Regions from separate parts of the Pseudoalteromonas sp. CH_XMU1449-3 genome, predicted to be linked through region 4. Evidence: predicted binding sites of a transcription regulator. Region 4 holds the regulator's gene; each other region holds the start of a gene.
The links. The regulator LexA, encoded in region 4, represses DNA repair genes until DNA is damaged. The targets are predictions, from matches to a motif close to TACTGTATNNNNATACAGTA.
Positions count from the first base shown of each region.

Region 1: the regulator LexA is predicted to act here: its motif matches at 1,272-1,291, upstream of WA256_RS03670 (YebG family protein).
Region 2: the regulator LexA is predicted to act here: its motif matches at 2,702-2,721, upstream of uvrD (DNA helicase II).
Region 3: the regulator LexA is predicted to act here: its motif matches at 1,873-1,892, upstream of ruvC (crossover junction endodeoxyribonuclease RuvC).

Region 1 is NZ_JAYMDY010000002.1:251,465-255,200, reverse strand. Features, by position in the region: gene putP (sodium/proline symporter PutP) at 1-853, shown strand, start outside; gene WA256_RS03670 (YebG family protein) at 916-1,218, opposite strand; gene WA256_RS03665 (ComEA family DNA-binding protein) at 1,465-1,758, shown strand; gene WA256_RS03660 (DUF6170 family protein) at 1,787-2,089, opposite strand; gene dsbB (disulfide bond formation protein DsbB) at 2,089-2,607, opposite strand; gene WA256_RS03650 (chorismate mutase) at 2,737-3,736, opposite strand, start outside.
Region 2 is NZ_JAYMDY010000019.1:6,441-10,176, reverse strand. Features, by position in the region: gene yrfG (GMP/IMP nucleotidase) at 1-396, shown strand, start outside; gene WA256_RS17955 (dUTP diphosphatase) at 397-1,017, opposite strand; gene WA256_RS17950 (peroxiredoxin-like family protein) at 1,151-1,780, shown strand; gene WA256_RS17945 (YacL family protein) at 1,813-2,181, opposite strand; gene WA256_RS17940 (hypothetical protein) at 2,302-2,526, opposite strand; gene uvrD (DNA helicase II) at 2,786-3,736, shown strand, end outside.
Region 3 is NZ_JAYMDY010000009.1:81,823-85,558, forward strand. Features, by position in the region: gene ruvB (Holliday junction branch migration DNA helicase RuvB) at 1-668, opposite strand, end outside; gene ruvA (Holliday junction branch migration protein RuvA) at 676-1,296, opposite strand; gene ruvC (crossover junction endodeoxyribonuclease RuvC) at 1,298-1,822, opposite strand; gene WA256_RS12650 (ABC transporter permease) at 1,959-3,736, opposite strand, start outside.
Region 4 is NZ_JAYMDY010000006.1:150,913-154,648, forward strand. Features, by position in the region: gene WA256_RS09645 (hypothetical protein) at 1-21, opposite strand, end outside; gene WA256_RS09650 (hypothetical protein) at 180-560, shown strand; gene WA256_RS09655 (PaaI family thioesterase) at 568-1,005, opposite strand; gene lexA (transcriptional repressor LexA) at 1,167-1,784, shown strand; gene coxB (cytochrome c oxidase subunit II) at 2,222-3,364, shown strand; gene ctaD (cytochrome c oxidase subunit I) at 3,364-3,736, shown strand, end outside.

The DNA of each region.
Region 1 (3,736 bases), on a different contig from region 4:
ATTAAGCTCACCAAAAGAATCAGAAATTCATGCGCTTAATATGATGGATTGGTTTGCTGGTGGCTCAACGATTGCGATTATCTCTGCAATGGCATGGGGCCTTGGTTATTTTGGTCAACCACATATTATTGTGCGTTTTATGTCTGTGCGTTCTGTGAAAGATATGCCGACTATGCGCCGTGTGGGTATGTCGTGGATGACGCTTTCAGCTATTGGTGCTGTGCTAACAGGTCTATTTGGTGCTGCTTATATGCTTGAAAACCAAATGCCAATTGATGATAAAGAAACGATTTTCCTAGTGTTGTCTGAGCTTATCTTCCATCCTTTAATTGCCGGCTTCTTATTGGCAGCTATTTTAGCGGCGATTATGAGTACCATCTCATCACAGTTATTAGTGTGTTCAAGCTCACTAACCGAAGACTTTTATAAGATTTACTTAAACCGCAGCGCATCTCAAAAAGAGCTGGTTTTAGTTGGTCGTATTAGTGTTATTTTGGTGGCTCTATTTGCTATTTACTTAGCCTATGACCGCGATAGCTCTATCTTAGATTTAGTGAGTAATGCATGGGCAGGTTTTGGTGCTGCATTTGGTCCACTCGTATTACTGAGCCTTTACTGGAAGCGCATGAACTTACAAGGCGCTATTAGTGGTATGGTTGTTGGTGCTGCAACAGTGCTGTTTTGGATTTACGCGCCAATTACAATTGATGGCCAAGCATTAAGTGCAATCATTTATGAGATTGTCCCAGGCTTTATTTTATCAACAATTGCTATTGTTGTTGTTAGCCTTATGACAGCTGAGCCGAAAAAAGAAATTACAGACTTATTTGATGAAGTTGAGTCGTCACTGTAGTTTTTGATTAAACACAAAAAAGGGCAACATCTGTTGCCCTTTTTTATGATCTAAATTTGCGTTTAGCTTGCCGCTTTTTCTTTTATATCAGCAACGTTGTCGTCTGACTTTGCTTTTTTAGGCTTAGCTGGGGCGTCTTTTGCACCTTTAAGTACCGCCATAAATTGGTCTTTTTCTTTTGCCATTTCAAGCGCCAGTGACTCAATTTGTTGCTCGCTTAATGGTACATCAACTTTTTCAAGCATTAGTTCTAATGACTCAGCAATGTCGAGCATTTTGTCATACGCATCAGCTTCTTTCTTAGTAGTAAACGTCATGCGCTCGACTCCGTTTCTTTCTACAACATATTTAACAACAACAGCCATGATTTCTCCTGCATTTAAGCGTGGCATTTGCAGCGTAATACCGCTACTTTGATTACTGTTTTTATATACAGTAATGCTTCGGGGCTTACTTTGCAAGTAACTTGAGAAAAATTTTATTCAGCAAATTTGACAATAATAGGGACATTAGCTTTATTTAAATTGTTACCCAAAGTTAAACACAAGCGATGGAGTGAGTGTTGGGTAATAGCTAACTACCTGTCCAAGATGGACATCATGGAGGAAATTATGAAATTACTATCAAGTATTTTACTTGCCACAAGCATTGCGTTACTACCTGCTACATCGGCATTCGCCGTTAAACCAACCGAAGCAACACAAGTTAAAATGCAAAAGCTCAGTATAAACAAAGCCAGCATAGATCAACTTACTCAATTACCGGGTATTGGAGAGTCAAAAGCTAAAGCGATTGTTGAGCACCGTAAAAAGCAAGGTCCGTTTAAGTCGGTAGAGCAATTAAAAGAAGTAAAAGGAATTGGCGATAAGCTATTTGCTAAACTTGAGGGGAAAATTACATTATAAATAGCGGGCTATACACCTAAACAGGGCGTTATTCGCCCTGTTTAAATTCATCGATAGCTTTGTCTAAATGCGCTAATGCGAACATGTTTTCGATAGGTGTTGTGATGAGTGGGTAACTCAAGCCCGCTAACAATAACCAAGGAATAAGCATCCAGCCTTCAAAGTAGGCCAAGCCTAAAAATAATGGTGCTAAAAAGGCAAGCTTACATACTGATAAAATGATCTTTTTGCTTGGGCTTAAATGAGCCAAAGCAAGGGCAATAATTTGCTGGCGTTGCCTTACTTTAAAGCTTTTTAAAGCAGGGATTTGGCTAGTAAAAAAATAAATCATTATAGCGACTTTTTACTCACTAATCGGCTAACTAGAATAGCCACAAATACCACTGAAAATGCTGCAAAAATCACTTCCATCCATGCTGGCATACTCATAGAAGCAAACTGCCAATCGATATTTCCGCAATCACCAGTAGCGGCAAAGAAGCTAGGGATCCATTCATGCAAAGGCATAAAACTTGGGAAGTTAGGTTCAAATGCACAGCTAAATGCAAAAGGGTCAGTATTGTTTTGCATTGCAATGTGTTCTTTGGCAATAAAGTAACCCCAAATTGCAGAGACACCCCAAGTGGCAAATGCGACTAAGCGAACAACCATATTTTGTGGGTTAATTGCACCAATCACACCCGCTGCAAGTAAGCCTAAAACAGCGGTACGTTGATATATACACATGATGCATGGCTCAAGGCCCATGTTGTATTGAAAAAATAACGCAGTGATTTCAAATGCGAGGGAAATAACGGCTAATAATAACCAAGGTGTTCTTTTAGTTGCTAATTCTGCTAACCAATTCATGAAAGTTCCAATTTCAAATTGTTTTCAAGATTATGCTTAGACAGGGCAGTGGGTGCAAGTATCTAAGATGAAATTATACGAAAAAGGAGCCAACGAGCTCCTTTTCATTAATCATACCTAGGTTGGCTATTACACACTAACAGCTTGCAAAGACTCACTTTGATAGCAGCCTAATACACGTGTGTATTGGGTGTGTTCTTTTAGCTCTTCAAGCGCTTGCTTAACATGTAAGTCATCAAGGTTTGCTTCAAGGTCAACATAAAACACCTCTTCCCATGGGTTTCCAGGTACTGGACGAGATTCCAATTTTACTAGGTTAATTTGATGTTGTTTAAAAATCATCAAGGCATCAGCCAATGAACCCGCTTGTTGTTTGGTCGCCATAATCAAACTGGTTTTTGTTGGAATTTGCTTAGATACTTGCAACGGGTTACGCGCGACGACAATGAAGCGGCTATGGTTTTCGCTTTGGTTTGCAAGGCCTGATTTAACGACCTCTAACCCTACATTTTTACCTGCTTGTGCTGAGCCGATAGCGGCGCTGTTTGTAGTTTCAACCGCTGATTGTAATGCATGGAAGGTTGAGTCACAGGTTTCATGTTGAATATCACCTAAACCCTGAATGAAGCGGCTACATTGAGCAAAAGGCTGTGGGTGAGCAAAGATTTTATTAATGTGAGAAAGCTCAGTACCTGGCATTGCTAATAAACAGTGCTCAACGCTGTGAGTGACCTCACCGACAATTGATACTTGTGCATGTTGTAATAAATCGAACACTTCATTGATACTACCTGAGCTGGTGTTTTCAATTGGCAGTAAGCCGAAATCAGCTTGGCCACTTTCAACTTTGCCAGTGATTTGATCAAAGCTCGAACAGCCCATCTCAATCAGCTTACCTGGGCGACGGCTAAAATATTTATGGCAGGCTAATTGGCTATAAGAGCCTTGACCACCTAAGTAAGCAACACGATGACTTTCGCTCATTGCTTCAGGGTTTAGATTCTTTTGTAGCATTGCTTGTTGATTCAAAACAGAATCTTCAAGAATAGTTTGGAACACATTATTGATGTAGTACGCATCTAGACCTAGCGACTTACCATAATTAATAAGCTTTTCGAGTAATGCTTGT
Region 2 (3,736 bases), on a different contig from region 4:
TTAATCAGAATTCGTGAAGATGTTCCGCCCTTTTTAACTGAGCTTAGAAAAGCAGGCAAGCAATTGATCATGCTTACTAACGCACACCCAGATTGTGCCATGTTAAAGTTTGAACACACTGCTATCGATAATTACTTAGATGGTGTGATCTCAACTCATCAATATGGCGTGAGTAAAGAGCATCAACCATTATGGCAACAAGTACATCAAGAATGGCAGTTTGATAAGGAACGGACTTTATTTGTGGATGACAGCCCTGCCGTGCTAGATGCGGCAAAAGAGTTTGGTATTGGTCATATACTTGCGGTTGCCAACCCTGATAGTCAGCAACCGCATAAGCAGTTCGATGGCTTTTTATCAACCATCGATTTTCGCGAGCTTATACCCGTTGAATGATTACTTCGGGTAACGCTGCTCTAAGCCTTGGTATACTAGTTTTGCAAAATCTGCATGCTCTGTATCGAGGCTTTTTACCACTTCAACTAAGTGCTCGTTATCTTCTTGGCCATTCCACACCTTGATATAGCTACCGTCTTTGTAGCCATGATCTTGGCGGAAGAAGTTCAAGGTGTTTTTACCAACGTAGCCACGGTATAAATCATCGATATCCATACCGATTTGCGCCATACAACCTGCAAATGCAGCTGCATTAAAACTCTTTTCAGCGACTGCTGACGCGGCTAATAATTCGAGTGTTTGTTTAAAATCATCGGCTTGAACTGGCGCACTTAACTCAGCTTCAAGTTGCGCAGCTAACTGCTCATAGCTGGTTTCACCATCAATGCGTAAAGATAAACCAAAATGGAAAATATCAACTAACTCTAAAATAACTTGTTCTGTATCTGGGGTTTGTTTCTTCCACCACTTCCAACCGTAGTGGTCAAGCATTTCAGCACACTCAACCCAAATTGCACGATACCATTCAAAACCTTGGCTAAACCATTGCTCATGAACTTTGGTATTCATCGCATTTTGCATCTCGAGCATAACAACGAGTTTTTGTAAATTAGCAGACATTCTTTATCCCAACTTGCATTTTTTATTTGCCTATATACTACAGTTAAATTTGAGTTTGATGTAGGTAAAGATGAAATAAATCCCGCAACAAGCAGGTCATCTTTGCAGTTGATAAAAATAACCGAGGAAGCCCATGTTTAAATCTCTATTCATTAGTGCACTGTTTGTACTATCAAGCCACGTTATCGCTGCAACTGCAACCAATATTGCCGAATCAGCAGAGCAAGTTAGTCCGTTATTACCTGGCTTAACGGTGCCAAATGTTGAATTGAAAGACCAATACGGTAAAACCGTCTCGCTAGCTGAGCGCTTTAAAGAAAAAACTACCGTGCTGATTGTTTATCGTGGTGGCTGGTGCCCATATTGTTCAAAACAATTGGCCAGCGTGCAAAAAATAGAGAAAGAATTAGCAAGCTTAGACGCGCAACTAATTGCCGTTTCACCAGATAGCCCTGAAAAACTCGCTGAAACAAAAATTACAGCTCCTAGCTATCAATTGCTTTCTGACGACAGCCTTACTTTGGCGCAAACGTTAGGTTTAGCATTTTATTTAGATGACAAAACAGCAAAGATTTACCGTAATAAGCTTGGGGTTAACTTTGTCTCGTTAGAAGGTGAGCCAAAAGTAGCACTGCCAGTACCCGCTGTATTTGTGATAGATACAAATGGGTTAGTTCATTTTCAATACGCCAACCCAAATTACAAAGTACGCTTAACAGAAGATTTATTACTAGCCGCTGTTAAATCAGTGAGCGAGCAATAAATTAGCTACCGATAAGCAGGATATGCTTCTGCTTATCGGCCTTGTGTAAATTCTTGCCAAGATTCAATTAAATCAACAAAATCTTCAAAGCCACAGCCACTGCATAAGCCTTCTTCTTCAAGCATTAAATCATCATCTTGGTAGGCAACTAAGTCTTCGTTGTCTTGATGTAATGCATGCGCTTCGAATAGCGCTTCGTCTTTATTTAAGATCAAATCAATTTCTTGACCTTGTAAGGTTAAAGACTCATGACTGCTCTTAACAGCAGAGATCAACGCTTGCACCATCGCGATTTTTTCTTTTCCGACTTCTTCGTTTAGCCAACGGCCTATGATGGCGTGTTCAGAGGAAATTTTAATGCGTAAACCGCTAATAGGGTCGCGGATAAATTGATATTCCATGGAGGGTACTCTTAATACGTTATCTGCTAATTATACCGTTTGCAGCTAAACGTGGCGAGTTTAGTCGCCTTAAAACACTCGAGCGCCTAAGTGGCGCTCGAGTTTGTGCTAATTAAATAGCTAAAGTCGCGACTTGAAGCGTGCAGCATCAATAATCGCCCATAGGTATACGATTGGCAGTAAAATAAAACCAACTGCCACATAAATTAGTGCACCACTAATAACCCATGCTAAAAAGAATGCAATAGCCGCCATTAAACGACCTTGTACCAATTGCCCTAAACCGGGAAAAAAGATATTACATATTGCTGCGATTACATTACCGCCAGAACCTTGCTCTGCCATACTAACCTCTGTAGTTTTTAATGATTATACTTTTTATAATCACACTTTATGCCAACTTATTATGACTTACAAATCAAAGTGTTAAAAAGTAGCGTTATTTTAATTTTAGTTCTTTTTGCTAAAAATCGGTCAAATTCACAATTTTTATATCGTAATTTTAATGACTTGCCAAAATAGCTGTTTATAAAAACAGTATTTTATTTAGCCTTGCATAAACACCTGTTATACTCCACCCATTATAGATTGAAAAGGCGTAACGATGGACGTTTCAGAATTACTCGATGGCTTAAATGACAAACAACGGGATGCAGTCGCAGCCCCATTGCAAAATATGCTGGTACTTGCAGGTGCAGGTTCTGGTAAAACTCGAGTACTTGTTCATCGCATCGCATGGCTCATGCAAGTTGAGCAAGCTTCTGCATACAGCATCTTTGCGGTAACCTTCACTAACAAAGCCGCAAAAGAAATGCGTACCCGTGTAGAAGAAACGTTAAAAGCACCGGTTGGTGGTATGTGGATTGGTACCTTCCACGGCTTATCTCATCGGATTTTACGCGCCCATCACCGTGAAGCGAACTTACCTGAAAGCTTTCAAATCTTAGATTCTGACGATCAACAACGTATGATCAAACGCTTACTCAAAGCGATGAACATCGATGATAAAAAATGGCCAGCAAAACAATTTGGTTGGTATATCAGCGCGAAAAAAGATGAAGGTCTACGTCCTAAAGACATTCAAGCCTACGATATTAATGAGCAAATGATGCTGAAAGTCTATGCTGCATATCAAGAGGCTTGTGACCGTGCAGGTTTAGTCGACTTTGCAGAAATACTGCTGCGCTGCTACGAAGTACTTAAGAATCACCCTACTCTTTTACGTCACTATCAACAGCGTTTTGCCCACATGCTGGTAGACGAGTTCCAGGATACCAATACAATCCAGTACGCTTGGTTAAAATTACTCGCAGGTAACACCAACAGTATTATGATCGTAGGTGATGATGACCAAAGTATCTATGGCTGGCGTGGCGCAAAAATTGAGAATATCAAACGCTTCTTAACTGACTTCGAAGCCGAAACCATTCGCCTTGAACAAAACTACCGTTCAACGGCAACAATATTAAAAGCGTCAAATGCGCTGATCAAAAACAATGCTGAACGCATGGGCAAAAGCCTGTGGACTGACGGCAATGATGGTGAGCCTATTTCT
Region 3 (3,736 bases), on a different contig from region 4:
GCTATGCGCGGTGTACCGCGTGAACGCTTGGCGATTTCGGTTGCGCCTTCATCACACATGGTTAAGTCTAAAAAGCTTGCTGAGCGGGCAACAATTTTTGATAAGTCTTCAACAGAATAAAACTCTAATCGCTGAACAATACCAAAACGGTCTCTAAGTGGTGAAGTGAGTGAGCCAGCACGAGTTGTTGCACCAATTAAAGTAAATGGCGGCAAATCAAGCTTGATAGAGCGTGCTGCGGGGCCCTCACCTATCATTATATCCAGCTGATAATCTTCCATTGCGGGATACAAAATCTCTTCGACTTGCGGGCTCAAGCGATGTATTTCGTCAATAAACAGTACGTCGCCTTCTTCAAGGTTCGTTAAAAGTGCGGCTAAATCGCCTGCTTTTTCGAGTACTGGCCCTGATGTTGTTTTAATATTAACGTTAAGCTCGTTGGCAACAATATTTGCAAGTGTGGTTTTACCAAGGCCCGGTGGACCAAATATTAATAAGTGATCCAGCGCTTCGCCACGGTGGCGAGCTGCCTCGATAAAAATTTCCATTTGTTGCTTAACATGCGGCTGGCCTGTGTAATCGGTTAACAGCTTTGGTCGTATGGCACGATCAACACTGTCTTCGTTACTTTGTTCACTCGCATCTATTAAGCGATCTGCTTCAATCATGGTTTACTCACAACATTGATTTTAGAGCTTCTTTAATTAGAACCTCGGTCGTCATATCTGGTTTGTTCACTGTTTTAACCGCCTTTTGTGCTTGCGGTAGCTTATAGCCTAATGCCACTAATGCTGATACTGCATCATCTGCAGCATTATTTGCCACTAGGCTATCATCACTTGATGGCTCAATGACGGCATTATCGCTAAATGGTGTAAATAAGTCATTACCCCAATCTTTGAGTCTATCTTTCATTTCGAGCACTAAACGCTCAGCCGTTTTTTTACCAACACCCGGCAGTTTAACCAGTGTTGTTGCATCTTCATTATTAACACAACTTACAAATTGCTGCGCCGACATACCCGATAAAATAGCAAGACCAAGTTTTGGCCCTACACCATTGGCTTTTAAAAGCTCTCTAAATAAAGCGCGTTCGGTTTTGTTGTTAAAGCCAAATAATAGCTGGGCATCTTCACGTACCACAAAATGGGTATAAATAATCGCTTGCTCACCCACTGCAGGTAAATCATAAAAGCAGGTCATCGGCATTTGCACTTCGTAGCCTACACCACTTACTTCAATAAGAATTTCTGGCGGCTGTTTTTCTACTAGTAAGCCATTTAATCGACCAATCATATTACTTCCTTAATCGTCCTCTTACGGTTTTGCTCGCACTGCCCGCAAGTTTTATTAAATTTTGTTCTGAATGTGCATGACAAATAGCAATTGCTAAGGCATCTGCGGCATCGGCTTGAGGGGTACCAGGCAGCTTTAAAATGTTTTTAACCATATGCTGTACTTGAGACTTATCGGCTCCGCCATTACCTACAACGGCCTGCTTAATTTGCCTAGCTGAATATTCATAAACTGGCAGCTCTGCCATTGAAGCGCCAACGATAGCAGCGCCACGTGCTTGACCGAGCTTAAGCGCTGAGTCTGGGTTGTGTGCCATAAACACTTTTTCGATAGCAAAACTGTCTGGTGAGAATTGCTCTACCAATTGACTGATCCCTTGGTAAATCATTTTTAAGCGTACCGGAAAATCGTGATCAGCCAATTTAATGCAGCCACTACCTAAATAAGTGAACTTAGCACCTTGGTGAGCAATCACGCCGTACCCTGTTAACCGTGAACCAGGATCAATCCCTAAAATAATCGCCAACTAACTGATCCGTCTATTATCATTATTATCTGCGGTTAATAATGCCAGAGCACTGTATAAATTACCAGTAACCAATTGCAATTCATAAAAAATGCCCGCAATTGCGAGCATTTTATAGCCAACCTTCAAGAGACTTTTACGCGAGTGAGCGTAATAAGCCTTGGGTATTTTTTCGCATTGTGCGGGCTATCATCAAATAGCCCAAACATGCCACGAATAAGCCACCGACTGCTGGGCCAATCACCCAAATATGAGGGTGGAACTTACCTGCTAAATCGAACATTTGTTTTTGCACTATTAACAGAGCGATGTCACTGACAATGGCAGCGACTAAACCTGCAGTAACGCCTAATAGTAAAAACTCATATAAGGTGGCATTTTTAATTAAGCGCCCTTTCGCACCTAAAGTTCGCAAAATGACAATCTCTTGCATTCGCTCGCCTAAACTTGCTTGCACTTGCGAAATAAGTACTAAAGCGCCACAGGCAACCACAATCGCTAGTACAAAGCCAATCGCTAACGATACTTGCTCTATGGTTGAACGAATTTGTTTAATGAAACTCTCAACATCTATCACGTTAACCGTGGGGTATTGACGCATTAGCTCATTAAACTCTCGTTTTTTCTCTGCTTTTACATTCACTGATGAAATATAAGTAGCAGGAAAACTCGCAAGCACATCAGGGCTTAAAATAATAAAGAAGTTAGGTTTAAGTGTGGTCCAATTAACCTTACGTACACTGGTAATTTTTGCATCGAATGATTGTGCACCAATTAAGAAAGTAAGCGTATCGCCAATTTGTACATCAAGACGTTCAAGCATCGACTCTTCTAACGATGCCTCGGCTACTGAGTCTTCACTAAACCATGTACCGTCGATAAGTTCGTTTTGATTTGGTAAGTCTTTACGCCAAGTTAGGTTTAACTCACGGCCAATACCAGAGCGGGCTTCTTCATCTTTCTTTTCGTTGTCTTCTTGCGATACTTCGCGGGCAACCAACTCGCCATTAACAGCGTTTACACGGCCACGCACAACCGGATAGAAATCAGACGTTGGCATATCGTTTTGCGCTAAGAAGCTAGTTATAGGCTCTAACTCTTGCTCAGTAATGTTCACTAAAAATGAATTAGGGGCATTTTCAGGAAGCTGAGACTGCCAATCCGAAATCATGTCGTTCTTAAGTACAATTAAAAACAGTAATAGTTTTATGGCCAAAGCAAAGCTAATTAATTGTACCGCATTCACATTGGCACGCTTTTGAATTGACGCAATCGCCAATGACCAACTGTTACCAGGGCTTAAACCAAGTTTGCGGCCACCACCAAAAATAACCTTTGATAAACCAAATAACACGGCAATTAAAAATGCCGTCGAAAGGAACAAAATTGCACTAATTTTGAGGTTGTTACTAAATAACCACATCAGTAAAAACACAGTAAGCGCCGACATAGTAAGATGCACTTTACTTACCAATAAACGGTCGCCTAAGTTACGGCGAAGTACACGTAGCGGCGGAATATCAAATAAATCGAGTAGCGGTTTAATTGAAAACATAACCGCACAAATCACACCTGTGCTAATCGCAATGATCCAAGGTTTAGCCGATGCGCTCGGCAATGCTGTGCCCATGGTTTGTGCCAAATAATCCGTGGCAACCGCTTGTAAACCATAACCAATCAGTAAACCGACAATCACCGACATTGAACATACAAGGCTCAAATGTAATAAATAGATTTTACGGATCATAGCGCGGCTACCGCCAAGCGTTTTCATCATAGCAACTGGGTCGTACTGACGCTCACAATACCGTTTTGCCGATACCGCAATAGCAACAGCAGCTAAAATAATGCCAAGCAAACCAGCTAGCAATAAATAGCTTTCGGCACGATTTAAACTATTAGAAATAGGTGACT
Region 4 (3,736 bases):
CTTAAACAGGCGTTTATTCATTATTACCCCGTTATTATTGTTATGTGGGCGCTATTTTAGGTTGTTTAGCTAGATTGCCAATGCGGCATAATGTCGCATTAACTGTATTCTAGATTTGGTATATATACAAAACTGAGTTAAAGTTTCAGTCGATATAAATAGAGGGTAAAAACGAGAGTATGTCGGAAATTCAATTTTTAAATGTAGATCTGGAGCTTGAGTCAAAGCACGATATAAGTGCGCTTGTTGCTGATTTGAAGAAAAACGCCATGGTTTTACATTATGACCAAGATGAATACCGCCAACTAGCACGTATTGAAGCAACCGCAGATATCAGCTCTCCAGATAAAGCAATTAACCAGCTTTGCGAGCTTATTGAGTCTTGCTCGCGCAATGCATTAAAACAGTGGTTATCGTGCTCAAAGCGTACATTTGATATAGGCTTTGAATCAGGTAATTCGCCTAAATGCTTTAACCAACCCCTGCATGCCGATACCTTGTTACGTATCTCTGCAATTGGCGCAGGGATTGAAATTACTATTTATCCTGTTGAAAAATAGCCAGAATTTATCGCTCTACAACAGCTGCGGTCATTCTTGATACGCAGCAAAGCTCTCCTGCGGCATTGGTAATTTTAATATCCCAAACAGAAGTTCGCTTACCTAAATGCAGCGGTCTCGCAGTTGCTGTTAACGTTCCTTTGCGTGACGCTTTCATGTGGTTGGCATTAATTTCTTGGCCAACAGCATAAAACTTATTGAAATCAACCACGAAATTGGCTGCATAGCTTGCCACTGTCTCTGCTAATACAACGTTTGCTCCGCCATGGACCATGCCCATAGGGTTATGATGCTCAGGAATAGCAGGCATGGTTGCCATTAAATAATCATCGCCAATTTCAGTTACCTCAATGCCCATAGTTTTCATTAAAGTGCCTTGCCCGGTAATCCCTTGTTCCAGCTCTTTACATTGCTCTAATGTGATTGGGTGGTGCCAAATGCTCATTGTGTTTCCTTAGCCTGCTAATTAAAGCTAATACCTTATGGCATCTTTCGGTGTGGTTCAATGTTAGTTTTGTAGCAATATGATGGGTTTAATTTAAATTTGCGATTTTCAAATAACTGTATATACTCACAGTTAAATGTACTGTATGGAAAACCAGTTGTATGCGCCCATTAACTAAACGCCAATCGCAAATTTTAGAACTAATTAAAGTCTTTATTAAAGATACAGGCATGCCACCTACGCGTGCTGAAATAGCTCAAACATTAGGTTTTAAAAGTGCCAACGCTGCTGAAGAACACCTAAAAGCACTGGCAAAAAAAGGCATGATCAAAATGAAGCCTGGGGCGAGTCGCGGTATTCAGTTAATTGAAGAAGATGAGCCAGAGCAACTAGGATTACCTTTAATTGGCCGTGTTGCAGCTGGTGAACCTATTTTGGCTCAAGAGCATGTTGAAAGTCACTGCCAAGTTGATCCTTCATTATTTAAACCTGCTGCCGATTTCTTACTGCGTGTAAATGGTATGAGTATGAAAGACATTGGTATTATGGATGGCGATTTGCTTGCAGTACACAGAACACAAGTTGCTGAAAACGGGCAAGTAGTTGTAGCTCGAGTCGATGAAGATGTAACAGTTAAGCGTCTAGAAAAAGCGGGTCGCAAAGTACTTTTACACGCTGAGAACGAAGAATTTTCGCCTATTGAGGTTGATCTTGAGCATGAGTCGTTCAACATCGAGGGGTTAGCGGTAGGTGTTATTCGTAACGCTGACTGGATGTAAGCGTTCCCAATTTGGTGCATTAAATTGACTCAATTTGGTGCGCCGCTAAAATTTTACTACTTAATTAGGATTTGTGAATCCTTACTCTTCATTTAAAGCCTTATATGGCGCAGTTTTCCTCTCTTTTTATATTTCGTTCTTACTCCTAAACATTAAATAACGCGCTGATTATAGTTGTTATTTCTGTACCAAAATAAACATTTATTATCATTAAAACTTGCTTATTGGTCATTTTTTAACTAATTGGTTAATACACTGTATTAACACCTAATTAATAAAAAGACACAAAAATGTGCGAGGTGTTAGTCAAGGGGTCGGTATCATAAGTGGGTCAAAATGATACGTAGTCGCTCTGAACAATAAGAAAAACGAATGGGCACCTTGTTGTATCGCCTTTTCGCTTTGCGTCTTGCAATAGCATCTAAAGGAGCCGTCACATGGGTAAACTGCGTTACGCCTTGTGGCTTATATTGTTTGCACTTCCTGAGCTTGCATTGGCAAATAGCCAATACAATATGCGTAAAGGGGTGACCGATATAAGTAATAATGTTTATGAGTTACACATGACGATATTTATTATCTGCTGTGTAATCGGCATCATCGTATTTGCGGTGATGTTTTGGGCTTTAATACACCACCGTAAATCCAAAGGGGCCAAGCCTGCCCAATTTCATGAAAGTACAAAAGTTGAAATACTTTGGACTGCCATTCCATTTGTCATCTTAATCGCCATGGCTGTGCCTGCCACAAAAACCTTAATTGCCATGGAAGATGCCTCTAAAGCCGATATCACCATTAAAGTGACTGGCTCACAATGGAAGTGGCATTACGAGTACATGGGCGAAGACATTGCTTATTACTCGATTCTATCTACACCTAAAGACCAAATAGACAACCAAGCAGAGAAAACTGAGCATTATTTGCTTGAAGTAGATAAACCGCTAGTACTTCCTATCAATAAAAAAGTTCGCTTTTTAATGACCTCAGACGATGTAATTCATTCATGGTGGGTGCCTGATTTTGCGGTTAAAAAGGACGCAAATCCTGGGTTTATCAATGAAGCGTGGACTCGTATTAACGAGCCAGGAGTATACCGTGGTCAATGTGCTGAGTTATGCGGTAAAGATCATGGCTTTATGCCTGTTGTGGTGAAAGCCTTACCTGAAGATGAATTTGCTAATTGGCTTGCAGATGCCAAGCAAGAAAAAGCCAATGCGGCCGCAGCAGATGTTGCTTTGCTTGATCAAACATTACCGAAAGAAGAGCTTATGGTCTTAGGTGAGCAAGTGTATATGGCAAGCTGTGCTGCATGTCACCAACCTACCGGTATGGGCCTACCAGGCGTTTTTCCAGCACTTAAAGGCAGCCCGATTGTATTAGGTGATGTAAAAGATCACATAGACATTGTGTTACACGGTAAGCCTGGTACAGCAATGCAAGCGTTTGATAAACAGCTTTCAATTAAGCAACTTGCTGCGGTTATTACTTATAAGCGAAACGCGTGGGGTAATGATACCGGCGATGTTATCCAACCGAGTCAAATTCAAGCCGCGATTGATGCAGCAGCGGAGGCGAACTAATGAGTAATGTTATTAACGAGCAAGCAACAGGGCATGCGCATCACGACCATCATCATCCAGCTAAAGGTTTTAAGCGCTGGCTATACACTACCAACCATAAAGACATTGGTAGTTTATACCTGATTTTTTCACTCACCATGTTTTTAATTGGTGGAGCGATGGCAATGGTGATCCGCGCTGAACTGTTTCAGCCTGGATTACAGTTAGTCGACCCGCACTTTTTCAACCAAATGACTACCGTACATGGTTTGATCATGGTGTTTGGTGCTGTTATGCCTGCATTTACTGGGCTTGCAAACTGGATGGTACCTATGATGATAGGCGCACCAGATATGGCCTTACCACGTATGAATAACTGGAGCTTTTGGATAT